2 regions of the Microbacterium sp. ARD32 genome follow, and region 2 is predicted to be linked to the other one. Evidence: predicted binding sites of a transcription regulator. Region 2 holds the regulator's gene; the other holds the start of a gene.
What was found. The regulator HrcA, encoded in region 2, represses chaperone genes, less so after heat shock. The targets are predictions, from matches to a motif close to TTNGCACTCGNNNNNNNCGAGTGCNAA.
Positions count from the first base shown of each region.

Region 1 (15,869 bases), 1.1 Mb from region 2:
CAGAGGGACGGCATTCGCCCTTGAAACACTGCTGTTGGGCTCTGTCTCAGTGAGGCTTGTTGCGGCTGTCGCGGTGGACGCACCGGTCACCACAAGAACTGAGCCGATCAATGAAGCGATCGCGAGGATGGCGAGTCTGCGCAGGCCCGCAACCGGGCGCGACGAGTCGAGTTTCATGTTGTCCCCAGAAAGAATGCGGCCCGGTCAGATCCGGCCCAGCGGCCAAATACTATTGGGCGCAGTCGAGCCCGCACAAGCATTTGTTTTTCACCCCAGCGCGCCCTCCAGCACGTCGGAGATGATCCCGGCGGTGCGGTCCCAGTCGTGGGCACCGTGCGGCGGCTCCACGCGTCGCCGTGACGCCGACGCGAGGGTCAGCGCGGCCGCCCACTCCTCGGCATCCGTGGCCGAATCGAGGGCCCACCCGCGGTCGCCGACCACCTCGGCCACCGCCTCGCAGCCGCGCCAGAAGATCACGGGCACGCCGCAGGCGACCGACTCGAGCGCCGGCAGGCCGAACCCCTCGATCGTCGAGGGCATCACCGTCGCGGCGGCCCCGCGGTACAGCGCGGCCAGGCGCTCGTCGTCCACGCCGTGCAGCCACTGCACGCGCTCGCCGACACCCAGCGCCACAGCGCGGGCGGTCGCCGCCTCGATCTCGGCGGCCGGCAGCACCGCCCGCAGCCGCACCTGCGGCGCGAGCGCCAGCGCACGCAGCACCACCTGCAGGTTCTTGTGCCCGCGCAGGTTGCCGACGTACATCACGTACGGATCGACCGCAGCATGCGCTGGGCCCTGCAGGCTGAACGCCCGCGAGCATCCGTTTCCGGCATCCACCACCCGCACCGCGTCATCGCGCAGCCACTCGCGGATCTCCCGCGCAGAGGTCTGCGACACGGTCAGCACCACGCCCGCCCTGCGCACCGTGCGGCGCACCGGGCCGCGGTAGTACGCCTCGAACTTCGCGCGCGCGGGCCACGGCATCCGCAGCTGGATCAGGTCGTGCACCGTCAGCACCTGACGCGGCGCGCGCACCAGCGCACCGTAACCGGGCGAGTAGACCAGCGCGTCCTTCCCCACGCCGGGCAGCGCGCGGAACGCGTCCAGCGGCGCGTGCGCGGTGCCGCTGAGCCCCAGCGGGCGCCACGCGGGGCGCAGCCGCGGCAGCACCTCGCCGGCGTACCGGCCTATCCCGTGCGCGCCGCGGTAGCGGTCGTCGACGAACAGCTCCGTCATCGCCGGAACCCGCCATCCGAGGTGCGCGGGTGAGCATCCGCTCCGGTGTGCTCGGCCACCCACTGCGCGATCCGCGTCTCGAAGACGGGGGTGTCGAACTCGAATGCCCGCGCGACGCAGGCGTCGGATGCCGCACCCGCGGCCCGTTCCACGGCATCCGCCAGCTCGTCGCGACCCCACCCGGCCACCAGCGCACCGGTCACGCCGTCGATCACGGTCTCGGCGGTGCCGCCGACCGCGTTCGCCACCACCGGCGTGCCCGCGGCCATCGCCTCCACCGGCATGATGCCGAAATCCTCCACCGCGGGGAAGACCAGCGCGAGCGCGCGGCGGTACAGCTGCGCGAGCAGCGCCGGCGAGGGGTCGCGGATGAAGAGCACGTCGCCGTGCGCCTTCGCCGACTCGCGCAGCCGCGCCTCTTCCGGCCCGCTGCCGGCGAGCACGACCGGCAGTCCCGACGCTCGTCCGGCCTCGATCACCCGGTCGAGTCGCTTGTACGGCACGAACCGCGACACTCCGAGCAGGAACTGCGACGGGAGCGCGGCGAGCGCGGCGGCGTCGTCCGGATGCTGGGCGGCGGGATGCTGTGCGGCGGGATGCTGTGCTGTCGGATGGTGTGCTGCGGCAGCGACGATCCCGGAGACATCCACCGGCGGATGGATCACCGTCGCCTCCCGCTGCCACGTGTCGGCGATGCGCTGCGCCACGAAGGCGCTGTTCGCGGCGATCGCCACCGGCTCGGCGGCCCGTTGGCGATCGATCGGCTTCAGCAGCGACGACACGGCGCGCGCCGCGAGGCCCGAGCCGCGGCCGTCGAGTTCGGGCGTCCACACGTAGCGCGCCGGCGTGTGCGCGTACACGAGCTTGGGGGCCGTGCGGGCGGGGCCGGCGAAGCGGGCGTGGTGCGCGAACAGGTGGCTGCTGCAGAGCACCCAGTCGGCCTGGCGCTCGGGAAGGTGGCGCCACACGGCCGGCATGAACGGCAGCGCCGCGGCCTTGCTGTGCCGCAGTGGCGTGCGCGCCAGCATCGTCTCCTGCACGCCGGGGAACCGGCCGTCGCTGTCATCCCACAGGCAGAACCGCTCGGCGTCGGGGAAGACCCGCGCGAGCACCTCGAACACGTTCTCCGAGCCGCCGTGCCGTGCCAGCCATTCGTGCACCAGGATTCCTGACACGTCCCGCACCTCCCACGGTCCTGCAAATCCTCTCATGGTGCGGGCGTCACCGGCATCCGCCGTTCGTTCGGAACCCTCGCAAACTCGCGCGATTATTCTTTTCCTCATGTGTGGAATCGTCGGATACGTGGGCCCGCGGCCCAGCCAGGACATCCTTCTCGCGGGCCTGGCCCGCCTTGAGTACCGCGGCTACGACTCGGCCGGCATCGCCGTGATCGACTCCGAGGGCCAGCTCGGCATGCGCAAGAAGGCCGGCAAGCTGCAGGTGCTGCGCGACTCGCTCGCGGACGCCCCGCTCGCCGACGGCAGCACCGGCATCGGCCACACCCGCTGGGCCACGCACGGCGGCCCCACCGACGTCAACGCCCACCCGCACCTGGCCGACGAGGGGCGGCTGGCGCTGATCCACAACGGCATCATCGAGAACTTCGCCGCCCTGCGCGACGAGCTCACCGCCGAGGGCGTCACCTTCGTCAGCGAGACCGACTCCGAGGTGGCTGCAGCCCTGCTCGGCCGCGAGTACCGAGCATCCGGCGACCTGCAGGCGGCGTTCCGCAGCGTCGTCAACCGCCTGGAGGGCGCGTTCACGCTGCTGGCGGTGCACCAGGACGAGCCGGGCCTGGTCGTCGGCGCTCGCCGCAACTCGCCGCTGGTGATCGGCCTGGGCGAGGGCGAGAACTTCCTCGGTTCGGACGTGGCCGCGTTCGTCGAGCACACCCGCAGCGCGCTGGCGATCGGACAGGACCAGATCGTCGCGATCACCCCCGCGTCGGTCACCGTCACCACCTTCGACGGCGAGCCCGTCGACGCGCAGCCGTTCGAGGTCTCGTGGAATGCAGCCGCGGCCGAGAAGGGCGGCTGGTCGTCGTTCATGGCCAAGGAGGTGGCCGAGCAGCCCGAGGCCGTCGCCAACACCATCCGCGGCCGCATCCACGACGGCGAGGTCGTGATCCCCGAGCTCGACGGACTCGACGACCTGTTCACCGGCGTGAGGCGCGTGATCATCACCGCCTGCGGCACGGCATCCTACGCCGCACTCGTCGGCAAGTACGCGATCGAGCAGTGGGCGCGCGTGCCCGTCGACGTGGAGCTGGCCCACGAGTTGCGCTACCGCGACCCGGTGATCGGCTCCGAGACCCTGGTGGTCTCGATCAGCCAGTCCGGGGAGACCATGGACACCCTGATGGCCGTCAAGTACGCGCGTGAGCGCGGCGCCAGGACGCTGTCGATCTGCAACACGCAGGGTGCGACCATTCCGCGCGAATCGGATGCCGTCGTCTACACGCACGCCGGGCCCGAGGTCGCCGTCGCCTCCACCAAGGCGTTCTCCGCCCAGATCACCGCGCTGCTGCTGCTCGGACTGCACATGGGGCGCGTGCGCGGCACGGTCTCGGCATCCGACTCGCGTGCCGCCGTCGCCGAGCTGCAGTCGCTCTCGGCGAAGGTCGCCCAGGTGCTGGCCGAGGAGAGCGAGCACGTCTCGCAGCTGGCCGGCTGGATGGCCGACACCCGCTCGGTGCTGTTCCTGGGCCGCCACGTCGGATTCCCGATCGCGCTCGAGGGCGCGCTCAAGCTGAAGGAGATCTCGTACATCCACGCCGAGGGCTTCGCCGCCGGCGAGCTGAAGCACGGCCCGATCGCCCTGATCGAGCCCGGCCAGCCCGTGTTCGTGCTGGTGCCCTCGCCGCGCCACTCCGCGCTGATCCACTCCAAGGTGGTCTCGAACATCCAGGAGATCCGCGCCCGCGGCGCCCGCGTGATCGTCGTCGCGGAGGAGGGCGACGCCGCCGTGCTGCCCTACGCCGACGAGGTCATCCGCATCCCGCTCGCCGAGCCGCTGTTCGAACCGCTGCTGTCGGTGGTGCCGCTGCAGATCTTCGCCATGGCGCTCGCCACCGCGAAGGGCCTGGACGTCGACCAGCCCCGCAACCTCGCGAAGTCGGTCACGGTGGAGTGAGCTGACCGCTCGGCTCGCTCGTTTCACTCCGGGGGCCGACACGCCAGATCTCGGACGTTCTCGCGGGAACGTCCGAGAAGGGGCGTGTCGGCCCCGATCCGCAACAGGCTCTTGCCGCATATAAGAAGCGACTTATATAGTGAGGTCGTGCATGAGTTCGAGGTTCTCGCGGATGCCGTCCGCCGGCGGCTGCTGAGCGTGCTCGCCCTGGGTGAGCAGCCGGCGGGGATGCTGACCGATATCGCCCGCGAGGAGTTCGGCATCTCGCAGCCGGCCGTCTCGCAGCACCTCAAGGTGCTGCGAGAGAACGGTTTCGCGACGGTGCGCGCCGAGGGGACGCGTCGTGTCTACGCGCTGGATCAGGCGGGGCTGGATGCCGCCGCCCGCGCGCTCGCGCGGCTGAGCGATCCGCTCGGCCAGCGTCTCGACGCCCTGCACACCGAGGTCGCGCGGGGACGCCGCGCGGCATCCGGGAAGAACAGCACGAAGATCACGGAGAGGAACGCATCATGAGCATCACCCGTCCCGTCATCGAGAAGCATCCGTCCGGCTTCCGGCTCGTCTACGAGGACGTCTACGCCACCGACATCGACGACCTCTGGCAGGCGATCACCACGCCAGATCGCCTCGGGCGCTGGATGGTCGACCTGACCGGCGAGTTCCGGCTCGGCGGCACCTGGGCGGTCGTCGCGGAGGGCGATGAGCCGTCCTGGGCGACCGGCACCGTCACCTCCTGCGACGCACCGCTCTCGTTCACCACCACCTGGCATGCCGTCGAGGAGGAGCCGACCGAATTGACCGTCACGCTCGACGAGGTCGCCGGCGGCACCCGCATGCGCCTGGTGCACACCGGCATCCGCTCGATCTTCTACGGTGCCGGATGGCAGACCTATCTCGAGCGCCTCGCCGCCCACGTCGCAGGCGAGGCCTTCGCCCACGAATGGGCTGCCCGGTTCGCGGAGCTCTCGCCGGAGTACGAGGCGCGGTTCGGGTCGCTCTGAGCTCGTTTCCCTTCGTCTGCAGGTCGGGGTGACGTTCCGGATGCCGGTTCGGTCGTTCTCGGCATCCGGACGTGCGACCCGGCCTGCGGACGGAAGAGCACGGCAGCGGAAGGGAGCCCCGGATGCCGGGCATCCGACGCCCCGAGTAGGCTGAACCGGTGATCATCGGCACCGGAATCGACCTCGTCGACGTCGCGCGGTTCGAGCGCTCGGTGACCCGCACTCCCCGGCTCCTGGCCCGTCTCTTCACACCGTCCGAGCAGCAGCTGCGCCTGCGTTCGCTGGCCGCCCGGTACGCCGCCAAGGAGGCACTGATCAAGGCGCTCGGCGGCAGCGACGGCGTGTACTGGACCGAGATCGAGATCGCCTCCGAGGCCTCCGGCCGTCCGCACTTCGTGCTGAGCGGCTCCACTGCGGCCGTCGTCGCCGAGCGCGGCATCACCGCCCTGCACCTGAGCCTCACCCACGACGCCGGCCTCGCCGCGGCGTACGTCATCGCCGAGAGGACGGACGCCGCATGAGCAGCCTCGCACGAGACAGGGACCTCCGCATGATCCGCACCTTCCCGTTCCGTCAGGCCACGATCGACCTCGGCGCGGTCGCCGAGAACGTCCGCCACCTGCGCAGCCTCACGGGCGTGCAGGTGATCGGCGTCGTCAAGGCGAACGGCTACGGGCACGGTGCCGCCGCCGTCGCCACGGCGGCGCTCGCCGGAGGCGCCTCGCGAATCGGCACGGCGACCCTGGAGGAGTCCTTCGCGCTGCGCCGCGCGGGCATCACCGCGCCGCTGATCGCCTGGCTGCACGAACCCGGCCGACGGTTCGATGACGCGGTCGAGGCCGAGATCGAGATCGGCGTCTCCTCGTTCGCGCAGCTGAACGCGGCATCCGAGGCCGGATCCCAGGCATCCGTCCACCTCAAAGTCGACACCGGGCTCTCCCGCAACGGCATCCCCACCGAGCAGCTCGAGCAGGTTCTGGCCGAAGCCGCCCGGCTGGAGCGCATCGGACGTATCCGCATCGTCGGGATCTTCAGTCATCTCTCCGGTGCGAGCCCCGACGACGACCGGGCGCAGCTCGCCCGGTACCAGGAGATCCTCGCGCAGGCCGAGTCCTTCGGCATCCGTCCGGAGATCCGTCACCTCGCCGCCACCGCAGGCGCCATCTCGCTGCCCGAGGCGCGACTCGACGCGGTGCGCGTGGGCCTCGGCATCTACGGACTCTCGCCCTTCGCCGACCGCACCTCGGCCGATCTGGGGCTGCGTCCGGCGATGAAGCTCAGCGCAGCTGTCGCGAACGTCCGCCGGGTCGCCGCCAGCACCGGCGTCTCGTACGACTACGCGTACCGCTGCGACCGCGACACCACGCTCGCGCTCGTGCCGCTCGGCTACGCCGACGGCGTGCCGCGTCAGGCATCCGGCCTCGGGCCGGTGCTGATCAACGGCCGCCCGCACACCGTCGCGGGCCGCATCGCCATGGACCAGTTCGTCGTCGACGTCGGCGACGAGCCCGTCGAGGTGGGCGACGAGGTGGTGCTGTTCGGCGACCCGACGCTCGGTCATCCGTCGGCGACGGACTGGGCGGACGCCGCGGGCACCATCAACTACGAGATCGTCACGCGCATCGGCGACCGCGTCCCCCGGCGGACCGTGTCATGAGCATCGATCCCGCGTTCCTGGGGCGGCACGAGATCGCCACCTCGGATGCCATGGAGCGGCTCGGCCTGCACATCGGCGAGCAGCTGCTGGCGGGCGACCTGCTCGTGCTGACCGGGCCGCTCGGAGCCGGAAAGACGACGTTCACGCGCGGGCTCGCCGAGGGGCTGGGCGTGCGCGGACCCGTGCAGAGCCCGACGTTCGTGATCGCGCGCACGCATCCCTCGCTGGTGGGCGGCGCGCCGCTGGTGCACGTGGACGCGTATCGGCTGGGCTCGGCCGCCGAGCTGGACGACCTGGACATCGACTTCGCGCGCTCGGTGGTGGTCATCGAGTGGGGCCGCGAGATGGCCCCGTCGGTGGCGGACGCGTGGTGGGACATCGAGCTGGAGCGCCCGGTGGGCGGGGACGACGGGCTGGCGGATGACGAGCTGGATGCCGACGCGCCTCGCTTCGTGACGATCGCGCGCGTCGAGCCCTGAGCTCGCGGGTCGCGGGGGCGGCGGTGTTCGCGGGTCGCGGCGTTCGCGGGTCGCGGTGTTCGCGGGGCCCACTTTGCGATCTCACCCGCGTGGAGGCCGCGATTCGGGACCCGCGAACGAGGGGGCACCATCGGCGAGCGCCGCACGCTGCCGCGGTGCGCGCCGACTAATCTGGAGGGGTGATCCTCGCCGTCGACACCTCCCTGGGCACGGCCGTCGCCGTCATCGACGCCGACGGGCGCACGGTCGCCGAGGCCTCGACGCCCGATCGGCTCGGACACGCCGAGGTCGTCGGAGATCTGCTCGCGCGGGTCGCGCGCCGGGGCATCAGCCACGTCGTCGCCGGCATGGGTCCCGGCCCGTTCACCGGCCTGCGCATCGGCATCGCCGCCGCACGCGCGTTCGCGCTCGGCCGCGGCATCCCGGTCATCCCCGTCCCCAGCCACTACGCGATCGCGCTCGATGCGGACGGCCCTGTCACCGTCGTCACCGACGCCCACCGTCGCGAGATCGCGGTGAGCGAGTTCGACGGGTCGGATGCCGACGGCATCCCGCACCTGGTGCGGCCCACCCGGCTGACGCGGCGCGGAGCCGAGCCGGTCCACGAATCCGCCGAGCTCTCGGCATCCGCTCTGGCCCGGGTCGGCGCCCGCGCCATCGCCGCAGGCCGCACGCTCGCGGATGCCGAGCCGCTCTACCTGCGCTCGCCGGATGTCGTGCTGCCCGGCCCGCCGAAGCGGGTGAGCGGATGACCCTGCGCACCGCCACGATCGACGACCTCGACGCGATCATGAGTCTCGAGCGCCGCAGCTTCCCGACCGACGCGTGGAGCGAGGCGACCATGCGGGCCGAGATCGCGAGTGACCACAATCACTACCTGGTCGACGAGCAGGACGGGAGCGTCGTCGGCTACGGCGGGCTGCGCGCGCTGCACGGAGGGGCGGACGCCGACATCCAGACCATCGCGCTCTCCGCGGAGGTGCGCGGACGGGGGCGCGGGCGCGCCCTGCTGCGCGCCCTGATCGCCGAGGCGGTCGCCCGCGGTGCGCGCGAGCTGTTCCTGGAGGTGCGCGCCGACAACCCGGTGGCCGAGGGGCTGTACCGCTCGGAGGGATTCACCGAGCTGGGACGGCGCCCGCGCTACTACCAGCCCGACGACGTGGATGCTGTGGTGATGCGGCTCGATCTGCGGTCGTGGGCGGCGCGGGAGGCGCAGGAGATCTCACGAAACGCAGGAGCGGATGCTGATATGCGTCCTGCAGATCATGCGAAGTCCTGCGATTCGCACGTGGAGCAGGAGGCCTCGGCATGAACAGCACCGAACCGCTCGTGCTCGGCATCGAGACCAGCTGCGACGAGACCGGGATCGGCATCGTGCGCGGTCGCACTCTGCTGTCGAACACGATCGCCTCGAGCATGGACGAGCACGCCCGCTACGGCGGCGTGGTGCCCGAGGTCGCGGCGCGCGCGCACCTGGAGGCGCTGCAGCCCTCGATCGAGCGCGCGCTCGCCGAGGCGCAGGTCGACCTGAACGACCTGGACGCCATCGCCGTCACGAGCGGACCGGGCCTGGCCGGCGCACTGATGGTCGGCGTGGGCGCGGCGAAGGGCCTGGCAGTCTCGCTGGACAAGCCGCTGTACGCCGTGAACCACCTGGTCGGGCACATCGCCGCGGACATCCTCGACGCCGATGCCGACCCCATCGAGTACCCCACGATCGCGCTGCTGGTCTCGGGCGGGCACACCTCGCTGCTGCACGTGCGCGATCTGACCACCGACGTCGAGCTGCTCGGCGAGACCATCGACGACGCCGCGGGCGAGGCCTTCGACAAGGTCGCGCGCCTGCTCGGGCTGCCGTATCCGGGCGGACCGCAGATCGACAAGGCGGCCGTCGACGGCGATCCGAAGGCCATCCGGTTCCCGCGCGGTCTGTCGAAGGCATCCGACCTGGAGAAGCACCGCTACGACTTCTCGTTCTCGGGACTGAAGACCGCCGTCGCCCGCTGGGTGGAGCGGGCCACCGAGGCAGGCGAGCCCATCCCCGTCGCCGACGTCGCTGCGAGCTTCCGCGAGGCGGTGGTCGACGTGCTCGTCACCAAGGCGCTCGCCGCCTGCGCCGACCGCGGCGTGCCGAGGCTGCTGCTGGGCGGGGGAGTGATCGCCAACCGCAGGCTGCGCGAGGTGGCGCTCGCGCGCGCTGCGGCGGCCGGCGTGACCGTGCGCATCCCGCCGCTGAGCCTGTGCACCGACAACGGTGCCATGATCGCAGGTCTGGCGGCGGAGCTGATCGCGAGCGGGCGCGGCCCGTCGACCCTCGCCTTCGGCGCCGACTCCACACTGCCGGTCACCGAGATCCAGGTGAGCCGAGCATGAGCGAGCCGCGCATCGAGGGACCGACTCCCGAGGTCGAGCGACCCGAGGGCGGCGCCGCGCTGCCGGGAGCGTCGAAGGGGTACGGCAGACTGCCCACGGCACCGGTTCCGGTGGACAGGACGGTGGAGGGCCCGGATGCCGAGCAGTTCGCCGGCGCCTGGGAGCCGACGGCCCAATCCGAGCACGGCCCGGCGGACGATGCCAAGCTCGCGCCGTGGGCGCTGCTCGCGGCGATCGTCGCCCTGGCCACGTCGATGTTCGTCGGGTGGGGGATTCCGGTGGCCGTCGTCGCCGTGATCGCCGGGATCATGTCGCTGCGTCGGCCGATCGAGAGCCGTGCGATGGCGACGTGGGCCCTGGTGCTCGGCCTCTGCGCGACTCTGTTCAGCTCGGGGTGGCTGATCTGGGCGACGATGCAGTTCGAGAAGCTGGGGTGATGGATGCTGGATGCCGGCGAGGCCGCACGACGACGTGAGCTTCAGCAGCGGGCCTTCCGGCCCGGCAGCGCGCTGACGGATGCCGAGGCCGTCGAGCTGCGGGATCTGAACGCCCGGAACTCGGTCGCTGAGCCCGTCGCTCGTGCTGAGCGAGCGCCAGCGAGTCGAAGTGAAGCGTCCCCCCGGGCCGACGGGGACTCCAGGAGTTGGGCCGCTGAGCCTGTCGCTCGTGCTGAGCGAGCGCCAGCGAGTCGAAGTGAAGCGTCCCCCCAGGGGGGCCCAGCCCGCCGCATCCGACGCCGCGCACTGATCCCGCTGGTCGCGGTGATCTGCCTGGTGCTCGGCCTGGTCGTCGGGCGCCTCGCGATCGAGCACGCGAATGAGCCGGCGATGAACGAGACGCAGCAGAGCATGTGGTCTGCGCTCGAGGCATCCGGCGACTACGATCCCGGCTCGGTGCACCTGCTGGGCAGCAGATACGGCGTGGATGCCTGGGAGGTGACGCGTTCGAACGGCCGGCAGCAGTGCATCCTGATCACCCGCGGCTCCTCGCTCGACGACGACGACGCCGGATCGCCGACGGCAGGCTGCGCGGCCCCGGAGGCCGACGGCGCGAGCCCGGACGAGGGTGACGAGAGCGACAGCATTCAGGCGAATCTCGCCTACACGGAGGACGGTGTCGACTACATCGCCTGGGCGAACCGGATCGATGACGTCAACGGCGACTCCGTCGTGCTGCTGCGCCGCAACGATGCGAACGCGGGCTGGGACTGGCGCTCGCAGTACACCGACGCTGAGCTGGAGCTCGTCGATCAGCTGGAGGGGGCGGGGCTCGACGGGGAGACGCTGCGGATCATCGCATACGACGGCGACCTGCCGGTGTGGACCGGCTTCTCCGACACAGGACAATGCGTCGCGATCGTGAAGGACGGCGTCGCGTCGCACTGCGGCGAGCTCACGCCCGAGTCCGCGCCGCTGGAGCTGCAGGTCGACTCGACCGTCTACGAACTGCGGGTCGGGTACGAGCGCGGCGACAGCCTCACCATCTACCGCGGAATCGACGGAGCGGGGGAGCAGGAATGACTGAAGCGGATGCCGCTCGCCGGCGCGAGCTGCAGCACCTGGCCTTCGCGCCGGGTGGCGGGCTGACTGCGGAGCAGGCCGAGGAGCTGCGGATGCTGTCGCAGCCGGCTGAGCCTGCGTCGCGGGTGCGTGGCCTCAGCGCAGAGACCCAACCATGGGTCGCTGAGTCCCAACCATGGGTCGCTGAGTCCCAACCATGGGTCGCTGAGTCCCAACCATGGGTCGCTGAGCCTGTCGCTCGTACTGAGCGAGCGCCAGCGAGTCGAAGTGAAGCGTCGCCGGCGAGTCGAAGTGAAGCGTCGCCGGCGAGTCGAAGTGAAGCGTCGCCGGCGCCAGCAGCATCCGCCCTCTCCGCGCGCCGGCGCTGGCTGCTCCCCGTGATCGGCGCCGCCGCCGTGGCGGTCGGGTTCGCCATCGCGTGGCTGGTCTCGCCACAGGCATCCGCTTCCTCGCCTCCCGAGATGACCGACGCTCAGCAGAAGGCGCAGCGCGAAGCCGCCGCGAGCGGCGACGTGGATGCCGACAGCCTGATCTTCATGGGCGCCGAGCACGGCGCGTGGACGTGGAGGGCAACGGAAGGCGACGAGGCCTGCCTCGTGCTGGTGTACGACGGCCAGCGCAGCATCGCCTGCGGTGACCCCGAGACGGGCGCGTTCGGCAGCGGCGTGATCAGCGCCGGCCTCTCGACCGACGACGACGAGACCACGGTGAGCGTCACCGCGAGCATGATCCGAACGCTCGAGGACGAGTGGGCCGTGGTCGTGGACCGGTGGCAGAGCGAGCGCGACGACGACAGCTGGACGCAGCAGTACTCGCCGGAAGAACTGCAGCTGGTGCGCGTGCTGCAGGACGCCGGCTTCGACGGACAGCAGCTGCAGCTCGTCGTGCAGGACGGCGATTATCCGGTGTGGGCGTCGAACGAGCAGCAGGACTGCCTGATGATCGTGGACCCCGCCAATCTGCAGCTGATGCAGAGCTGCGTGCCGGGTGACTCGTCCGAGCGGGCGAGCCTGATCTTCCGCGACGCGACGTACGTCCTGAACTGGTCGGAACTTCGCGGGCCGGTGGTCACGATCATCCGCAACCCGAAGGCGGTCACGAGGCTGTCCTGCGACACCGCGACCGGCGACTGCACCTCGATCGACGACAAGACGGGCGACGTGGGCTGATCACACCCGATCGGCGAGGATGGCGATGCGGCCGGCCTGCGTGCGCGTGAGGATCAGCGTCGCCGGCTTCGAGCCCTTCAGCGTGAGCTTCCTGCGGAACGCGGCCGGGTCGATGTCCATGCCGCGCTTCTTGATCTCCAGGCGCCCGATGTCGTTCGCCCGCAGTGCCGCATTGATGGTCTTGGCATGCACGGGCATGGTCTCGCGCACCCGGAACGTCTGCACGAACGGACTCGTCACCGCATCGTCGCCGGTCAGGTAGGCGATCTGCTCGTCGAGCATGCCCGCATTCAGCATTCGTGCGGCGTCGCCGATCAGGCGCGCGCGGATGACGGCGCCGTCGGGTTCGTGCAGGAAGGCACCCAGTCCGCGCACCGGCTCGTCGGCGGCATCCGCGGCGGCGGTCAGCTCGTGCGTCTGCCCGTCGGCGATGACCAGGGCGGAGCGGCGCACGCCCTCGCGCGCGAGCGCGCCGCTCCAGAGCACCAGCTCGACCACGCTTCCGTCGGCGCTGACCCACTGCGCCTCGACGTCGTCGGGGATGAGGTCGCGGTCCAGACCGGGGCCGAGCTTGATGCCGGTCGGATGCTCGCGCGCCACCTCGAAGCACCAGTCCAGCGACGGCGACCAGTCGGATGCCGACAGCCGGCGCGTCTCGCTGTGTCCGGCCGTGCGGCGCGCGGGATCGAGCCAGACCGCGTGACCCTCCTGGGGCGCTGAACCTGCCTGGGGCGCTGAGCCTGTCGAAGCGTCGTCCTGCCTCTGGGTCGCTGAGTTCTCCTGGGTCGCTGAGCCTGTCGAAGCGTCGTTCTGCCTCTGGGTCGCTGAGTTCTCCTGGGTCGCTGAGCCTGTCGAAGCGTCGTTCTGCTCCTGGAGCGTTGAACTTGCCCGGGTCACGGGATGCGCACCTCCGGGCACATGCTCCTCCGCGCGGCCGGTCCGCACTTCGGCATCCGCCCCGAACGGAGCCAGGTTGTAGGCCGCGATCCCGGCGGTCACCTCATCGGCATCCACGGCCGTGACTCGCAGCCCCGCGCCGGCGAAGGCCAGGCTGTCGCCCCCGATGCCGCAACCGAGGTCGGCGACCGCGGTGATGCCCGCTCGGCGCATCCGCACCGCGTGCAGGGTCGCGACGTTCAGGCGTGTGGCCTGCTCGAGGCCGGCGCGGGTGAACAGCATCCGCTGGGCGAACTCGCCGAACTTGGCCCGCGCCCGCACCCGCAGGTGCGCCTGGCCGACAACGGCGGAGACGAGTTCGGGGGAGTGGCCCGCCGCCCGCAGCCGCGAGACGGCGCGCGCGACGTCGTCGGAGGATGCGATCGGCCCGACCTCGTCGAGCAGGGCGAGCCCGTCGCGGGTGAGCAGTGCGCTCAGCTCGGATTTCTCCACGGGGCAAGCCTACGGCGCGCCTCAGCCCCTGCTTCGCGGGTCCCGAATTGCGGTGTCGAAGGGGTGGGATGCCGCAGAGTGGGACCCGCGAAGGAGAGCGACGAGATGCCCGGGCGTGTCGCGGGTCCCGGTTTGCGGGCTCAGCGTGCCGGATGCCGCAGAGTGGGACCCGCGAGGAGATGGGGACGAGTGAGTCGAGGTGCTCGGGCGGGCGGGATGGCCGGCCCCAGGGTCTGTGCTTCGCGGGTCCCGAATTGCGGTGTCGACGGGGTGGGATGCCGCAGAGTGGGACCCGCGAAGGACAGCGACGAGAGGTCCGGACTGGCACTCGCATTGCGTGAGTGCCAGCGGTCGGCATACACTGGAGTTAGCACCCTCGGCATGAGAGTGCTAACAGTCTTCTGATCTCAGTCACGAAAGAAGAGGTACACCGTGTCGGTTTCCATCAAGCCGCTCGAGGACCGCATCGTCATCCAGCAGGTCGAGGCAGAGCAGACCACCGCAAGCGGTCTGGTCATCCCCGACACCGCCAAGGAGAAGCCCCAGGAGGGCGAGGTCGTGGCCGTGGGCCCCGGCCGCATCGACGACAACGGCAACCGCGTTCCGCTCGACGTCGCCGTGGGCGACCGCGTGCTCTACAGCAAGTACGGCGGCACCGAGGTCAAGTTCGGCGCCGACGAGTACCTCGTGCTCTCGGCCCGCGACGTGCTCGCGGTCGTCGTCCGCTGACGACAGTTCTCGAAGGGGCCGGATGCTGAGCATCCGGCCCCTTCGTCGTCCCCGCCACCAGTAGGCTTGGGCGGTGAGCACGAAGAGCGCCGGAACGCTGTACACGATCGGTGCGTACCTGCTGTGGGGCGTGTTCCCGCTGTACTTCATCTTGCTCGACCCGACCGGCCCGTTCGAGGTCGTCGCCTGGCGGCTGCTGCTCACCCTGGTGTTCTGCGTCGTGCTGCTGACCCTCACGCGCGGCTGGCAGCGGCTGCGCGAGATCTGGCGTCGGCCCCGGCTGCTCGCGCTCACGGCCCTCGCCGGGCTGCTGATCTACGTCAACTGGCAGGTCTTCGTGATCGCCACGATGGGCGAGGCCGTCGTGGAGACCAGCCTGGGCTACTTCATCAACCCGATCTTCACCGTGCTGCTGGGCGTGCTCGTGCTGCACGAGCGGATCCGCGCAGCGCAGTGGGTCGCGATCGGCATCGCGGCGGTCGCCGTGGGCGTGATCATCGTCGCGCACGGCACATTCCCCTGGATCGCCCTCACGCTGACGGCCTCGTTCGGGCTGTACGGGCTGGTCAAGAAGAAGATCGGGCCGGCGGTGGATGCCGTGAGCGGACTCACCCTGGAATCGTTCTGGATGATCCCCATCGCCGTGGTCATCCTCGTCGTCGTGTCCGGCGACGGCGGCATCACGATGGGCACGGTCAGTCCGCTGCACACCGCGCTGCTCTCGTGCGCGGGCATCGCGACCGCCGTGCCGCTGCTGCTGTTCGCCGCCGGCACCCGCCGCGTGGACCTGTCGCTGGTCGGGATGATCCAGTTCATCACCCCGATCATGCAGTTCCTGCTCGGCTGGGCGGTACTGGGGGAGCCCATGCCGCCCGAGCGCTGGACCGGCTTCATCCTGGTGTGGATCGCGATCGCGGTCTTCGTCGGCGACCTGCTCGTGCAGAAGGGCCGCGGGCGCCGCGCGGCACCCGCGCAGCTGGTCTGACCGGATCGTTAAGGGACCGAGACCCGGGCTGGCGTTCGTGCGCCGCGCGACCGCATAGGGTAAGAGTCACCCGAAGGTGGTACTCCACGTTCAGTCACGCAAGGGAGCAACATGAACGCATTGAAGGGCTCGCGAGCCGCGAGAGTCTTCGCAGGGATCGCGCTCGTCAGCGCATCCGCACTGGTGATCGCCGGCTGTG
Region 1 is NZ_JAUZVD010000001.1:456,301-472,169, forward strand. It holds gene Q9R19_RS02115 (glycosyltransferase family 1 protein) at 268-1,236, opposite strand; gene Q9R19_RS02120 (glycosyltransferase) at 1,233-2,411, opposite strand; gene glmS (glutamine--fructose-6-phosphate transaminase (isomerizing)) at 2,518-4,368, shown strand; gene Q9R19_RS02130 (metalloregulator ArsR/SmtB family transcription factor) at 4,516-4,881, shown strand; gene Q9R19_RS02135 (SRPBCC domain-containing protein) at 4,878-5,369, shown strand; gene Q9R19_RS02140 (holo-ACP synthase) at 5,528-5,890, shown strand; gene alr (alanine racemase) at 5,920-7,026, shown strand; gene tsaE (tRNA (adenosine(37)-N6)-threonylcarbamoyltransferase complex ATPase subunit type 1 TsaE) at 7,023-7,505, shown strand; gene tsaB (tRNA (adenosine(37)-N6)-threonylcarbamoyltransferase complex dimerization subunit type 1 TsaB) at 7,685-8,257, shown strand; gene rimI (ribosomal protein S18-alanine N-acetyltransferase) at 8,254-8,817, shown strand; gene tsaD (tRNA (adenosine(37)-N6)-threonylcarbamoyltransferase complex transferase subunit TsaD) at 8,814-9,878, shown strand; gene Q9R19_RS02170 (hypothetical protein) at 9,875-10,315, shown strand; gene Q9R19_RS02175 (hypothetical protein) at 10,706-11,398, shown strand; gene Q9R19_RS02180 (hypothetical protein) at 11,776-12,567, shown strand; gene Q9R19_RS02185 (class I SAM-dependent methyltransferase) at 12,568-13,956, opposite strand; gene groES (co-chaperone GroES) at 14,389-14,685, shown strand; gene rarD (EamA family transporter RarD) at 14,759-15,670, shown strand; gene Q9R19_RS02200 (ABC transporter substrate-binding protein) at 15,782-15,869, shown strand, end outside.
Region 1: groES (co-chaperone GroES) is a predicted target of HrcA. The motif match lies at 14,278-14,304, and genes of this name have one in related genera.

Region 2 (15,869 bases):
GCCGGGGCATCCGATCTCCCGCCGCGCGCGGCGACCCGCCCTCGCCTCGCCTCCCTGCGCGACCGGGACTTCGCCTGGATGCTGTCAGGACGACTGGTCGCGAACGTCGGCAACGCGCTCGGCACGGCGCTGTTCCTGTTCTTCCTGCTGCACGGGCTGGGCCAGCCCAGCACCGCGGCGCAGGACAACCTGCTGCTGCTGATCGTGGTGTACACCGTGTTCGTGGTGATCGCGTCGGTGCTCACCGGCATCCTCTCCGACCGCTCCGGGCACAGGAGAGGGCTCACGGTCGCGGCGACCTTCGTGCAGGCCGCCTCCGGCGTGGTCATCGTGCTCGCACCCACCTTCGAGATGACGCTCGTCGCGGCGGCGCTGATGGGACTCGGCTACGGCGCCTTCTCGACCGTCGGCCTCGCGTTCGCGACCGACCTGCTGCCCGACGAGCAGGATCACGCCAGGGACCTCGGCATCGTGAACGTCACCGCCGCGCTCGGTCAGCTGATCGGACCCGTCGTCGGAGCGGGGCTGGTGGCACTGGTCGGCGGCTTCTGGCTGGTGTTCCTGACGGCCGCCGTGCTGTCCGTGGCCGGCGGCCTCATGACCGCGCTCGCACGGTCGCCGCAGCCACACCCAGCAGCGCGTTGAACACCCGCGGACGCATCGCCGTGACCAGATGCGTCGTGCGCGGCACGATGACGAACTCGGCGTGCGGCGCCAGACGCCGGAACAGCCTCTCGTGCGTGCGCAGCTGGTCGAACTGCCCGTTCACGAACCAGAGGGGGATGCGGATGCGGGCGACGGCGGCGGCGATGTCGAGCACGGCCAGGCTGCGCAGCGCGGCATCCTGAGCATCCAGGGCGAAACCGCCGGCACCGAAGTCCGCACGCGTCTCGAGGGGGATGGTCGCGGCCAGCACCCGCGCGGCGATCCACTCACCGCGGTCCGGCAGCGAGTTCATCGCGCCGGCCAGCAGCCGATAGGTGGACAGCGCCGCGCCGCGGGGGAGTGCGCTGCAGGATGCCGCGATCAGCGCCGCCACGGGCGGCGGATCCTCCCCGCCGACGTAGGCCAGCGAGAGCAGACCGCCCATCGAATGGCCGACCAGCAGCACGGGCCCGCGCTCGGCGGCCGTGCGCACGGCTGAGTCGATCGTGTGCAGCGCCTCGTGCAGCGTGAAGTCCTCGTCCATCCGGGTGCCGTGCCCGGGCAGATCCACCGCGGTGGCGGGGATGCCCGCCTCTTCGAGATACGCCAGCTGGGCACGCCACATCGTGGCGGAGGTGCGGATGCCGTGCACCAGGACGACCTGAACTGTCACGGTCTCAGCATAGGAAAGCGGGGCCGGTGGATGAACCACCGGCCCCGCTCGCTTCGACCAGCTCAGCGACCCATGAAGGTGCGCTCAGCGAGTCGATCGGGTATCACTTCTCCCAGCCCACGTTCTCGACCGGCTGCACACCGAACAGGTCAAGACCCACGTAGGGCTCGGGGGTCAGGTTGGCCAGACCCTTCTTGGTCGCGGAGATCGACGGACCGTTGTAGAGCGGGATGATGCCCCACTCCTTGTAGATCTCGGCCTCGAGCTTCATCGCGGCCTCGGTCTGCTTGACCGGGTCGGTGATCGACTCGATGTCCTCGTGGATCTTCTTGTCGGTCTCCTCGTTCTGCACGCCCGAGAGGTTCAGGCCCTGGTCCATGCAGTACAGCTGGCAGAACCATGCGGCGCCGAACGGGTCGGAGGAGGTGAAGCGCAGCCCCACGGCATCCCAGTTCTTCGAGTTGTAGTCGTCGGAGAACTTGTTGGACGGGCGGACGTCGATCTTCAGATCGATGCCGACCTCCTTCTCCATCTTCTGCATCGACTGCGCAAGCGCGGCCTGCGTCGGGTCATCGCTGAAGATGGGGTAGGTCACGGACAGCTTCACGCCGTCCTTCTCGCGGATGCCGTCGGAGCCCTTCTCCCAGCCGGCGTCGTCGAGGAGCTTGTTCGCGGCGTCCGCGTCGTACTTGTAGCCGGCCTCCTTGAGCGAGTTGCTGTAGCCCGGCTGGAACGAGAACAGCGTGAGCGAGCCCGCCGGGTCCTCCTCGTAGTCCAGGCCGTTCCACGCGATCTTCTTCTGCTGCTCGATGTTGATCGCCATGAAGAAGGCCTGACGCACGGCCACGTCCTGGAACTGCGGCTTCGTGGCGTCGACCTCGAGGATCGTGTTCGCCGTCTGCTGGGCGCGGTGGATCGTGATGTCCTTCATGTCCGCGACCTGCGCCAGGCGGTCCTTGGTGCCGACGCCGACCTGGTCGATCTCGCCGTTCTTGAAGGCGTTGATCGAGGCCTGCGAGTCCATCGCCGTGAAGGTGACCTCATCGAGCATGGGCTTGTCGCCCCACCACTTGTCGTTCGGCTTGAACGAGATGAAGCCCTTGTTGGCGTCGAACTTGTCGACGGTGTAGGGGCCCGCACCCCACTCGGCGTGCGGGTTGTCGATCATGCCGCTGTTGAAGGTCTCGGGATCGGCGAGCTTCGGGTGGATGACGCCGCCGTTGAACGGCATCTGCGGCCAGGCGAACTCGCCCTTGAAGGTGACGATCGCGGTCTTGGGCGTGTCGCCCTCGACGACCGACTCGATCTCCTTGTAGCCGTCCGTGGCGTTCGGGTGGAAGCCCTCGTCGTTGGAGCGACTGGCCTTCCAGGTGGCGTCGATGGCGGTCCAGTCCATCGGGGTGCCGTCGTTCCAGGTGGCCTTGTCGGTGAAGGTGAACGTGAGGACCGTCTTGCCGTCCTTGATCTCGTTCTTCCACTCCGACAGGTAGTTGTCGTTCTTGTACAGCGTGCCATCCGGCTTCATCAGGATGATCTGCGGCATGTACCAGGCGGCGAGCGTGGCGGTGCCGGCGCTGGCGTCCGTGTTGAACGCGTTCAGCTGCTCGGGGATCTCGCCGATCGCGAAGTTGACCGTCCCGCCCTGCTTGAGGTTCTCGCGGGGCTGGGGGTTGTAGTCCGCTGCCTGAGTCTTGGGCGCGTTGTCGCTGCCCTTGTCGCCGCCGTCACCGGTGTTGCCGGTGTTGGATGCACACCCGCTCAGTGCGAGTGCGAAAGCGCCGGTGATTGCCAGCGCTCCCATCAGCTTGTGCTGCTTCATGGTGCTCCTTTCGCCTTTCGGCGTGTCATTAGGGAGGTTAGTTCGCATGCGCCGAGGACGACGCCGGTGTGAGTGAATCGTGACTAACCGTTATCGGACGGTGACCGTACGGTCACCGTCCGATAACGAGTGTCGAATCCGTCACACCGTCGCGGGGCGCGTGCTCATGGTGTCGGCGTCGAAGATCATGCGCTGACGAGTGCGCTCGATGTCGGGATCGGGCACGGGGATGGCCGACAGCAGAGCCTGCGTGTACGGATGCTGCGGGTTCTCGAAGACCTCGTCCACATCGCCGTACTCGACGAACTCGCCCAGGTACATGACCGCGACGCGGTCCGCGATGTGGCGGATCACCGACAGGTCGTGAGCCACGAACAGGTACGACAGCCCCAGCTTGGCCTTCAGGTCGTCGAGCAGGTTGATGACACCCGCCTGGATGGACACGTCCAGCGCCGAGACCGGCTCGTCGAGCACGACGATCTTCGGGTTCGTCGACAGCGCGCGGGCGATGCCGATGCGCTGCCGCTGGCCGCCGGAGAACGCGCCGGGGAAGCGGTCCCGATGCGCCGGGTTCAGGCCCACCAGGTCCATCAGCTCGGCGACGCGGGCGTGCACCTCGTCCTTGTGCATCCCGATCGCGCGCATCGGCTCCGCGATGATGTCGGTGACGGTCATGCGCGGGTCCAGGGCGCCCATCGGGTCCTGGAACACGATCTGGATGTCGCGCCGCAGTTTGCGCTCGACCGACCTGCTGTGCAGGCCGTTCACGCTCGTTCCGGCGATGATGATGTCGCCGTCGGCCTGCTTCTCGAAGTCCATGATCTGCAGCAGCGTCGTGGTCTTGCCCGAGCCGGACTCGCCCACGATGGCCATGGTCTCGCCCTCGCGGACATCGAAGCTGATGCCCTTGACGGCCTGCACCTCGCCCACCTTGCGCTTGAACAGCGCACCCTTGAGCAGGGGGAAGGTCTTGACCATGTTGCGCACCTCGAGCGTGACCGCGCGATCCTCGCGCGGCGTCTGCGTGAGCGCGCTCTCGTGCACCTCGGGGGCGGGGTAGACCGGGAGCCCGCCGATGCGACCGTCGGAGTCGATCTCATCGGCGCGGATGCAGGCGGCCAGGTGCTCGTCGCCGGTGTCGGAGTGCACCGGCAGCAGGTCGGGCTCGCGTCGCACGCACGCGTCGATGGCGATCGGGCAACGGGAGGCGAAGGGACAGGCATCCGGCAGATCGATCAGCAGCGGCGGATTCCCCTTGATCGGGATCAGCGGCTCCTTCTCGGACTTGTCGACGCGCGGGATCGCGCCCAGCAGGCCGATCGAGTACGGCATCCGGGTGTTGTGGAACAGCTCGTGCGCTGGCGCGTGCTCCACCGGCTTGCCGGCGTACATCACCATCACGTCATCGGCGGTGCGCGCCACCACGCCCATGTCGTGGGTGATCATGATCACCGCGGCGCCGGTCTCGCGCTGCGCCTTCTCGATCAGGTCGAGGATCTGCGCCTGGATCGTCACGTCGAGCGCGGTGGTGGGCTCGTCGCAGATGATCAGGCGCGGGTTGTTGGCCATCGCGATGGCGATCACCACGCGCTGGCGCATGCCGCCGGAGAACTCGTGGGGGAACGACTTCATCCGCCGCTCCGGGTTGGTGATCCCCACCAGGGTGAGCAGCTCGAGGGCGCGATCCCAGGCGGCCTGCTTGGACAGGCCGCGGTGCACGGTGAGCGCCTCGACCAGCTGATCCCCGATGGTGAACACCGGCGTGAGCGAGGTCAGCGGGTCCTGGAAAACCATCGCCATGCCGTTGCCGCGGATCATGGACATCTGCTTGTCGGTCTTGCCGAGCAGCTCCTGACCCTCGAACTCGATGGACCCGGTGATCTTGGCGTTCTCGTCGAGCAGCCCCATGATGGCCAGTGAGGTGACGGACTTGCCCGAGCCGGATTCGCCGACGATGCCGAGCGTCTTGCCCGCCTCGAGGTCGAACGAGACGCCGCGCACGGCGTCGACCCGGCCCGCCTCGGAGGCGAAGCTGACCGTGAGGTCGCGGACGGAGAGGACGGTCTTCGTGATGGGGGTGCTCATGCGCGGCCTCCCGCCGCCGAGGTGGGATCGAGGGCGTCGCGCAGGCCGTCGGCGACCAGCGCCATCGAGACGGTCAGCAGGGTCAGCGCCAATGCGGGGAAGTAGAACTGCCAGGGCGCGCTGGTGACGGTGGCGGCGCCGTAGCCGATCAGCGAGCCGAGCGAGACGTCGGGGATCTTCACGCCGAAGCCGATGAACGACAGGCCGGTCTCGAGCATGACGGCGCTGACCACGCCGAGCGTGAAGTTGATCACCAGCAGCGAGCCGATGTTGGGCACCATGTGCCGCATCACGATCTTCATGCCCGACACGCCCATGTAGCGCGCGGCGTCGATGTACTCGCGCTCTCGCAGCGACAGGGCGAGCGTCCAGATGACTCGGGCCGGGAAGAACCAGCTGACGAAGATCATCGCGATCGAGATCACGCGCCAGTCGCCGCCGGCGTCGTTGGAGACGAGGGCGAGGATCAGGAAGGTGGGGACGACCATCAGGAAGTGGATGATCAGCAGGGTGATCCGTTCGACGATGCCGCGGAAGTAGGCCGCGGCCGTGCCGACGATCGCCGAGAGCGCGGTCACCCCGACCGACACCGTCACGGCGATCATCAGCGAGCGCTGCAGACCCACCGCGGTCTGGGTCCAGGTGTCGTTGCCGCCGGCGGTTGTGCCGAACCAGTGCTCGGCCGAGGGGCCGGTGCTGAGGTTGAGGAAGTCCTGGTCGTCGATGCTGTACGGGGAGGTCAGCGGGACGACGATCGAGTAGATCACCATCAGGATGAAGATCACCACGCCGGCCACGGCCGGCCTGTTGCGCATGAAGCGGCGCGTGTAGAGCGTCCACTTGCTCAGCTGCCTGGTGGGGATGCGCTCGGCGGTGGTGTCGGGGCCGACGGGCGGCTGCACTCCGGGGTCGATCATCTCAGTGCTCATCTCAGCTCACCCTCACTCGCGGGTCCAGAACGACGACGGTGATGTCGGCCAGCAGGGCGCCGATGGCGGTCAGCACGGCGCCGAAGGCGGCGACGGCGACCACGCCGTGGACGTCGTTCCCGTTGATGGTGGTCAGGAAGTAGCGGCCCATGCCCTGCCAGGCGAAAATCGTCTCGGTCAGGATGCCGCCGGTGAAGATCGCCGGGATCGAGAACGCGACCTGGGTGGCCACCGGGATCAGCGAGGTGCGCAAGGCGTGGCGGCGGATCGCCTGCGGCTTGGTGAGCCCCTTGGCCCGCGCGGTGCGCACGTAATCGGCGTTGATGTTGTCCAGCAGCAGCGTGCGCTGCAGGAAGTGCGTGCCGGCGTAGCCGGTGATGACCAGGGCGATCGTGGGCAGCGCCACGTGCTGGAGCGCATCTATCAGCACCGGGAAGAATCCGGTGACGCCCTCGGACGAGGAGCCGGTGACGTAGAAGACGCGCGTGTCGACCCACTTGTTGAAGTTGATCGCGAGGATGACCACGGCAAGTCCGGCCACGATGATGTTGATGTTCATCGTGACGATCGAGATGCCCTGCCAGATCCGATCCCCCAGCTTGTACTGGTGAGACGCGGTGTAGACGCCGATCCAGATGCCGAGCAGCGTCGCGATGATCGTCGCGCCCAGCACGAGCTCTGCGCTGACCCACATGCGGTAGGACACCTCGTCGTTGACCGAGCCGCCCGTGGGGCTCACGCCCCAGTCCCAGCGCAGGATGATGCCGGTGAACCAGGTCCACCACCGCTCGATCAGCGGGATGTTGGCGTCCAGGTTGCGGGGCCGCAGAACGTTGGTGATCTGCTCGGGGCTGAGGGGAGGTTTCCGGCCGACGTAGTTGCTTCGCGGATCGAGGAAGGACCAGGCCAGGAAGTAGGTGACGTTGGTCGCGACCACGATCATCAGCAGCCAGCCGAGTGTCCGGCGCACGAGATACTTGATCAAGGTGGTGATTCTTTCTCTTCTACAGCACGCGCGGGATCTGCCGACGCAACGCTGGGTCGGGATGACATTCAAGCACCATCCACCCGATAACGCACACCGGCAGCCCGGGCTGCTGTGACGGAGTCCTGTGCCGCATGGCACCCGATCGCAGGCGCCAGGGCAACTTCGCGAGACTATCACCGGTCCTGCGGAATGCAGGATTCCGGCCCGCTCTCGTAGACTTGCGGGAACCCCTCCGGCCGCACCAAGGACCACATGTCACCCCGCGCTCTCACTCCGCTCTCCCCAGCCGCGACGCCTGCTTCGCAGATCCGCAACTTCTGCATCATCGCCCACATCGACCACGGCAAGTCGACCCTCGCCGATCGGATGCTGCAGATCACCGGCGTCGTCTCCGACCGCGAGATGCGCGCGCAGTACCTGGACCGGATGGACATCGAGCGCGAACGCGGAATCACCATCAAGAGCCAGGCGGTGCGGATGCCGTGGGCCCTTCGCGGGCCTGGCTCGGAGACCGAGACGTTCGCGTTGAACATGATCGACACCCCGGGGCACGTCGACTTCACGTACGAGGTGTCGCGCTCGCTGGCCGCCTGCGAGGGCGCGATCCTGCTGGTCGACGCCGCGCAGGGCATCGAGGCGCAGACCCTCGCCAACCTGTATCTGGCGCTGGAGAACGATCTGACGATCATCCCGGTGCTCAACAAGATCGACCTCCCCGCCGCCGACCCGGACAAGTTCGCCAAGGAGCTCGCCGACCTGATCGGCGGGCGGCCGGAGGACGTGCTGCGCGTCTCGGGCAAGACCGGCGTCGGCGTCGAGGCGCTGCTGGACCGGATCGTCTCGGAGATCCCCGCGCCGGTGGGGGATGCCGACGCCCCTGCGCGGGCGATGATCTTCGACTCGGTCTACGACGCCTACCGCGGCGTGGTCACCTACGTGCGCATGGTGGACGGCCGTCTCGAACCGCGCGAGCGCATCCAGATGATGTCGACCAGGGCGACGCACGATCTGCTCGAGATCGGCGTCTCCAGCCCCGAGCCGATCCCCTCCCAGGGCCTCGGCGTCGGCGAGGTCGGCTATCTGATCACGGGCGTGAAGGACGTGCGCCAGTCGAAGGTGGGCGACACGGTCACCACGGCCAGGGGTGCGGCATCCGAGCCGCTCGCAGGCTACACCGACCCGAAGCCGATGGTGTTCTCGGGCATCTACCCGATCGACGGCAGCGACTACGCCGAGCTGCGCGAGGCGCTGGACAAGCTGAAGCTCTCGGACGCCTCGCTGCAGTACGAGCCGGAGACCTCGGTGGCGCTCGGCTTCGGCTTCCGCTGCGGGTTCCTGGGCCTGCTGCACCTGGAGATCATCACCGAGCGGCTGTCCAGGGAGTTCGGCCTGGACCTGATCACCACGGCGCCGAGCGTGATCTACGAGGTGACCACCGACACCGGCGAGACGGTGACCGTCACCAATCCGAGCGAGTATCCGGATGGACGCGTGGCGACCGTCTCGGAGCCGATGGTGAAGACGGCCATCCTGCTGCCCAAGGACTACGTCGGCACGGTGATGGAGCTGTGCCAGTCCCGTCGCGGCTCGCTGCTGGGCATGGAGTACTTCTCCGAGGAGCGCGTCGAGCTGCGCTACAACATGCCGCTCGGTGAGATCGTGTTCGACTTCTTCGACCAGCTGAAATCCAAGACACAGGGCTACGCCTCGCTGGACTACGAGCCGTCCGGCCAGCAGGAGGCCGACCTGGTGAAGGTCGACATCCTGCTGCAGGGCGAGAAGGTCGACGCGTTCAGCTCGATCGTGCATCGCGACAAGGCGTACAGCTACGGGACCATGATGGCCGAGCGGCTGCGCAAGCTGATCCCGCGCCAGCAGTTCGAGGTGCCGATCCAGGCGGCGATCGGTGCGCGCATCATCGCCCGCGAGACCATCCGTGCGATCCGCAAGGACGTGCTCGCCAAGTGCTACGGCGGTGACATCAGCCGCAAGCGCAAGCTGCTCGAGAAGCAGAAGGAGGGCAAGAAGCGCATGAAGATGGTCGGCCGCGTCGAAGTGCCCCAGGAGGCGTTCATCGCCGCCCTGTCGGGCGACGTCGAGAGCAAGAAGTAGCACATCGGCGGCAGGACCGGGCGGAACGTCGCGGGGACGCCGTTCAGGCAGGTCGCGTAGGGTTGGGAACATGCGTCGCGGGACATTCCGAGAAGGCACGGTGGACTACGCCGCGGTCGGGGCGACGCACGCCCCGGATCTCATGCAGTACCCGCCCGAGCACAGCACTCCCGCCGAGGAGTCGTGGCGCATCGGCAGCGGCGAGGAGCGTTTCCGCACCGCCGGTGAAGCGCTGCTGTCCTGGACCGCGCAGCGCGCGGCCGGACTGGAGCTGAGTGACGTGCGCCCGGCCGCGGGCGACACCTACACCGGCGTCAGCTTCGACGCGGACGGTGCCCCCATCGCGCCCAATCGCAGCGAGGTGGAGCAGCGCTTCGACGCCGAGGGCACGCCCTTCGTCGCGCCCGGCACCACGCTGAAGGTGCACGGGCGGGTCGGCGGCATGCGGGCGGATGCGGAGCTGCGGGTCATCTCGGTCACCGAGGAGCACCGTCGCATCGGCTTCGTGCTCGGCACCGTCGGCGGATCGGTGGTCAGCGGCGAGGAGTCCTTCGACGTGGACTGGCGCGATGACTCCGACGAGGTGTGGTTCACGGTGCGGGCCTTCGACACGCCGGCCTCGGTGCTGTACCGGCTGCCCGGCATGGTGAAGAGGCGCCGGCGCGAGCTGTTCGCGCGCTACCTGCGCGCCATCTCCCCGCTCTACGCGACACCGGTCTGATGACGGGACCGCTGCCGCTGGGAGACCCGGCGCCGCCTGACGGCCGGCTGCCCGCCGGCATCGTTCCGGATCCGTCGACGCCGTTCTCGGCCTACCTGCACGTGCCGTTCTGCCGGGTGCGCTGCGGATACTGCGACTTCAACACCTACACGGCCACCGAACTGCGCGGGGCGCGGCAGGACGAGTACGCCGACACGCTCGGCCTGGAGATCGAGCTCGCGCGCCGCGTGCTCGCCGAAGCGGGGCCGCTGCGTCCCCTCGACACGATCTTCTTCGGCGGGGGCACGCCCACGCTGCTGCCGGCAGGGGATCTGGCGCGGATGCTGCGCACGGTCACCGACGCGTTCGGCATCCGCGACGGCGCGGAGGTGACCGTCGAGGCGAACCCCGACACCGTCACCGCCGAGGTCGTGGACACGCTGGTGGATGCCGGCGTGAACCGTCTCTCGATCGGGATGCAGTCCGCGGTGCCGCACGTGCTGGCCGCGCTGGACCGCACGCACCGTCCGGAGAACGTGGCGACAGCGGTGCGCGCGGCGCGCGACGCCGGACTGGACGTGAGCGTCGACCTCATCTACGGGGCTCCCGGCGAGTCGCTGGACGACTGGGAACGGTCACTGGACGCCGCGCTGGAGCTGGAACCCGATCACATCTCGGCGTATGCGCTGATCATCGAGGACGGCACGAAGCTGGCACGGCAGATCCGCCGCGGCGAGGTCGCCGCGCCCGACGACGACCTGCAGGCCGACATGTACGAGCTCGCCGATCGGCGGCTCTCGGACGCCGGGTTCTCCTGGTACGAGGTGAGCAACTGGGCGCGCCCCGCGGCTGGTCCCGCGGGCAGGCCCCACGAGTCCCGGCACAACCTGGCGTACTGGCGCGGGCACGACTGGTGGGGGTTCGGGCCCGGTGCGCACAGCCATGTCGCCGGCCTGCGCTGGTGGAACGTCAAGCATCCGGCGGCCTACTCCCAGCGCCTCGCGCGGGGGGAATCGCCGGCCGCCGGGCGCGAGCAGCCGGACGCCGGTGCGCGCACCCTCGAGCGCGTGCTGCTGCAGAGTCGCCTGGCCGAAGGGCTTCCGATCGACGGCATCGCCGAGAGTCATCGCGGACGTGTGGCGGAGCTGATCTCGGACGGCCTGGTGGATGCGGCCTCTGCACTGCGCGACCGGCGCGTGCGCCTGACCCTGCGCGGGCGACTGCTGGCGGATGCCGTGGTGCGCGCCCTCACCGAGTGACGGGAGCCCCGCAGGCGGCAGAGGGTAGGATTGGCACTCAAGTGGTAGGAGTGCCAGCGGGAGGGATGATGGTCACAGAACGAGGGCTCGAGGTCCTCCGCGCGATCGTGCAGGACTACGTCGCCACCCACGAGCCGGTCGGCAGCAGGTCGATCGTGGACAGGCACGCCTTCGGCGTCTCGGCCGCCACGATCCGCAACGACATGGCGCAGCTCGAGGACGAGGAGCTCATCGTCGCTCCGCACACCTCGTCCGGTCGCGTGCCGACCGACAAGGGCTACCGCGTGTTCGTGAACCACCTCGCCAAGGTGCGCCCGCTTTCGACCGGTCAGCGCAACGCGATCGAGACCTTCCTGGCCGATCCCACGGACCTCGACGATCTGATGGCGCGCACGGTGCGCGTGCTCACGCAGCTGACCGGACAGGTCGCCCTCGCGCAGTACCCGTCGTTCGCGCGCGCCAGCATCACCCACATCGAGCTGGTGGCGCTCGCCCCCCACCGGATGCTGGTGGTGCTCGTCACCGATGCCGGCGGGGTGTCCCAGCGCATCGCCCCGCTGCCGATCGAGCTGGAGGAGGCCGATGTCGCCGTGCTGCGTGCGCAGCTCGCATCCCTCATCACCGGTCGCGCGGTCAGCGAGGCGGCCGACCGGGTGCAGGCGCTCTCCAGCACGGACCGAGCCGTCACCGCACCCAGGCTGCAGCCCGCGCTGCTCGCCCTGGCCGACGTCATCCGCGAGGAGCTCGCCGAGTTCCGGCAGGAGCGGCTGGTGATGGCCGGCGCCGCGACGCTCGCGAGGCGCGAGCAGGACTTCCGCGGCAGCATCCACCCGCTGCTGGAGGCGATCGAGGAGCAGGTGACGCTGATCCGGCTGATGAGCGAGATGACCACCGACGAGCACGGCCTGGCCACCAGCATCGGCACGGAGAACGCGCCGTTCGGGCTCGGCGAGGCGTCGTTCGTGGCCAGCAACTACGCGGCGCCGGGCGGGACGGCGCGCGTCGGGGTGATGGGGCCGACGCGAATGGACTATCCGAGCAACCTGGCCGCCGCCCGTGCCGTGGCGCGCTATCTGTCCCGGATGCTCGAAGAAGACGGAACCACCCGGTGACCCGGGTATCGGAAAGGTGAACGTGGCGGACCATTACGAAGTCCTCGGGGTGTCCCGGGATGCCAGCCAGGAAGAGATCAAGAAGGCCTACCGCAAGCTGGCCAGGCAGCTGCACCCGGATGTGAACCCGGGTGAGGACGCGTCCGAGCGGTTCAAGCTCGTCACGCACGCCTACGACGTGCTCGGCGACGAGGAGTCCCGCCGTCGCTACGACATGGGCGGCGACGAGAACGGCGCCGGGTTCGGCGGATTCGGCGGGTTCGGGGACATCTTCGAGACGTTCTTCGGCGCGTCCGGAGGCGGGCGGGCAGCGCGACCGAGATCGCGGCGCGAGCGGGGGGAGGACGCGCTGGTGCGTGTCGATCTCGAACTCGGCGACGTCGTCTTCGGTGCGCACCGCGACCTCGAGATCGACACGGCCGAGCTGTGCGAGACGTGCCAGGGCAGCTGCTGCCAGCCCGGCACCTCACCGGTCACCTGCGACGTGTGCGGCGGTTCGGGGCACGTGCAGCGACAGGTGCGCAGCCTGCTCGGCAACGTCGTCACGACGCAGCCGTGCGGGTCGTGCGAGGGCTTCGGCACGCGGATCGAATCGCCGTGCGGCGCGTGCGCCGGCCAGGGCCGCGTGCGCACCCGGCGTACGATCGGGCTCGACATCCCGGCGGGTGTGGAGACCGGCCTGCGCCTGCAGCTGCCGGGATCCGGCGCCGTCGGGCGCGCGGGCGGTCCGAACGGCGACCTGTACGTCGAGGTGACCGTCGCACCGCATCCGATCTTCAGCCGCGAGGGCGATGATCTGCTCGCCACGCTCGAGGTGTCGATGACGGATGCCGTGCTGGGCACCGCCACGACCATCGAGGGACTCGACGGCCCGGTCGAGCTCGAGCTGCGCGCGGGCGTGCAGTCCGGCGACGTGCTGACCATCGGCGGGCGCGGCGTCACCCCGCTGCGCGGCAGCCAGCGCGGCGACCTGCGGGTGGGCGTGCAGGTGGTGACGCCGACGAGGCTCGATGCGGCGCAGCGACGGCTGATCGAGGACTTCGCCAAGAAGACGAAGGCCCCCGCGCCCCAGCTGGCGCAGTTCCACCAGGGGCTGTTCTCCAAGCTGCGCGATCGCTTCCGCAGCCGCTGACGCGACCCCGAAGGAGCCGGCATGGCACTGCACTTCATCGTCCCTGACTGCACCGACGCCGCGGTCGGGGGATTGGTCACCCTGACCGGCACCGAGGCCAAGCACGCCGCCGTGGTGCGGCGGGTGCGCGTGGGGGAGGCCGTCACTCTCGGCGACGGCCGCGGCACGTGGCTGGAGGGTGCCGTCGAGGACGTGTCGGCGGCCGAGGTCATCGTGCGGATCGCGTCGCGCCACGTCGAAAGCGGCCCGGAGGCGCGCATCGTGCTCGTGCAGGCGCTCGCGAAGGGCGATCGCGACGAGCTCGCCGTGCAGGCCGCCTGCGAGCTCGGCGTCGACGAGATCGTGCCCTGGCAGGCGGCGCGCAGCGTGTCGCGCTGGGAGGGGCCGAAGATCGCGAAGGGGCGGGAGCGCTGGGCGGGCATCGTCCGCGAGGCTGCCAAGCAGGCGCATCGAGCGTGGGTGCCCGACGTGGCGCAGGTGGAGTCGACCGCGCAGCTGGTCGCCCGTGCTGCGGGCTCCCGGATGCTGGTGCTCGACCCCTGGACCGATGCCAGGCTCTCCGGCATCCGGGCGGACGGCCGCGACATCGTGCTGGTGGTCGGACCGGAGGGCGGTATCGCGCCCGACGAGCTGGAGCGGCTGGAATCCGCCGGCGCCGAGCGCGTGCGCCTGGGCGAGACCGTGCTGCGCACGTCGACGGCGGGGCCGGCAGCGATCGCCGCGCTCTCGGTGGCACTGGGGCGCTGGTGACGGTGGGCCGCTGGCGAGGTGGGCCGCTGGTGACCGTTGGCAATTAGACTGAGTCGCATGACAGAGCCCTCGATCTTCACGCGGATCCGGAACGGGGAGATCCCCGGGGAGATCGTCGCGCAGACCGACCGGGTCTTCGCGATCCGCGACATCAACCCGCAGGCACCGCTGCACGTGCTCGTGATCCCCCGGACCGAGCAGTATCGCGATGTCACCGAGCTCGCCGCGGGCGATCCGGCCCTGATGGCCGAGATGGTCGCCCTGGCCAGCCGGATCGCGACCGATCACGCCGACGGTCAGTACCGGCTGATCTTCAACAACGGCGCCCGTGCCGGTCAGTCCGTCTTCCACGTGCACGCGCACGTGCTCGCGAACATCGAGGAGAGCAAGCTCGTTGGACTCTGACGATTCGTCCCCGCAGTTCCCGCCCCGTCCGGAGCGCACCGAGCGCATCTATGCCGACGGTGTCGCCATGGTGCAGCTGCTCGGTCCGCAGGATCGCCTGCTGAAGATGCTGGAGCAGCAGCATCCGGACGTGCAGGTGCTGGTGCGCGGCAACGAGATCAGCCTCGGCGGTGCGGATGCCGACATCCAGGCCGCGCGCCGGCTGGTGGAGGAGCTGCTGGAGCTGACGCGCTCCGGTCACGATCTGGTGCCCGGCGATGTGGAGCGCTCCGCCCGCATGCTGCGCCGTGATGATGGGCCGCGCCCGAGCGAGGTCCTCGGCGAGGCCATCCTGTCCACGCGCGGCAGGGTGATCCGCCCCAAGACGCAGGGACAGAAGGAGTACGTCGACGCCATCGAGGAGAACACGATCGTGTTCGGCATCGGTCCGGCCGGAACGGGCAAGACCTATCTCGCGATGGCGAAGGCCGTGCAGGCGCTGCAGCGCAAGGAGGTCGAGCGGATCATCCTGACCCGGCCCGCCGTCGAGGCGGGCGAGCGGCTCGGGTTCCTGCCCGGTTCGCTCACCGACAAGATCGACCCCTACCTGCGTCCGCTGTACGACGCGCTCAACGAGATGATGGATCCCGAGATCGTCCCGCGGCTGATGGCCACCGGCACGATCGAGGTGGCGCCGCTGGCTTACATGCGCGGGCGCACGCTGAACAACTCGTTCGTCGTGCTCGACGAGGCGCAGAACACCACGCCCGAGCAGATGAAGATGTTCCTGACCCGCCTCGGGTTCGGCACCAAGATGGTCGTCACCGGCGACATCACGCAGGTGGATCTGCCGCAGGGCGCGTCCGGGCTCCGGTTGGTCACGCGCGTGCTGGACGGCATCGACGACATCCACTTCTCCCGGCTGACCAGCGACGACGTGGTCCGTCACTCGCTGGTGGGCCGCATCGTCGACGCCTACAGCGAGTACGACGAGCAGCGCACGGCCGCCCGGTACGAGCGCGAGCAGGCGCACGCCTTCGCGAACCGCGCCGACCGGCGAGCGGGCATGCGCCCGAGCCTTCGTGACCGCAAGCCGAAACGAGGCCTGGAATGATCGAGATCAACAACGAGTCGGCGATCGAGGTCGACGAGACGGTGCTGCAGCGGCTCACCGCGTTCAACCTCGCCGAGCTGCACGTGAGCCCGGATGCCGAGGTCGCGATCGTGCTCGTGGACGAGGGTGCCATGGAGGCCCTGCACGTGCAGTGGATGGACGAGCCA
Region 2 is NZ_JAUZVD010000001.1:1,508,000-1,523,868, reverse strand. It holds gene Q9R19_RS07230 (MFS transporter) at 1-645, shown strand, start outside; gene Q9R19_RS07225 (alpha/beta hydrolase) at 596-1,318, opposite strand; gene Q9R19_RS07220 (ABC transporter family substrate-binding protein) at 1,422-3,137, opposite strand; gene Q9R19_RS07215 (ABC transporter ATP-binding protein) at 3,279-5,222, opposite strand; gene Q9R19_RS07210 (ABC transporter permease) at 5,219-6,151, opposite strand; gene Q9R19_RS07205 (ABC transporter permease) at 6,153-7,136, opposite strand; gene lepA (translation elongation factor 4) at 7,392-9,251, shown strand; gene Q9R19_RS07195 (DUF1990 family protein) at 9,322-9,972, shown strand; gene hemW (radical SAM family heme chaperone HemW) at 9,972-11,210, shown strand; gene hrcA (heat-inducible transcriptional repressor HrcA) at 11,279-12,322, shown strand; gene dnaJ (molecular chaperone DnaJ) at 12,345-13,454, shown strand; gene Q9R19_RS07175 (16S rRNA (uracil(1498)-N(3))-methyltransferase) at 13,476-14,204, shown strand; gene Q9R19_RS07170 (HIT domain-containing protein) at 14,262-14,609, shown strand; gene Q9R19_RS07165 (PhoH family protein) at 14,677-15,702, shown strand; gene ybeY (rRNA maturation RNase YbeY) at 15,699-15,869, shown strand, end outside.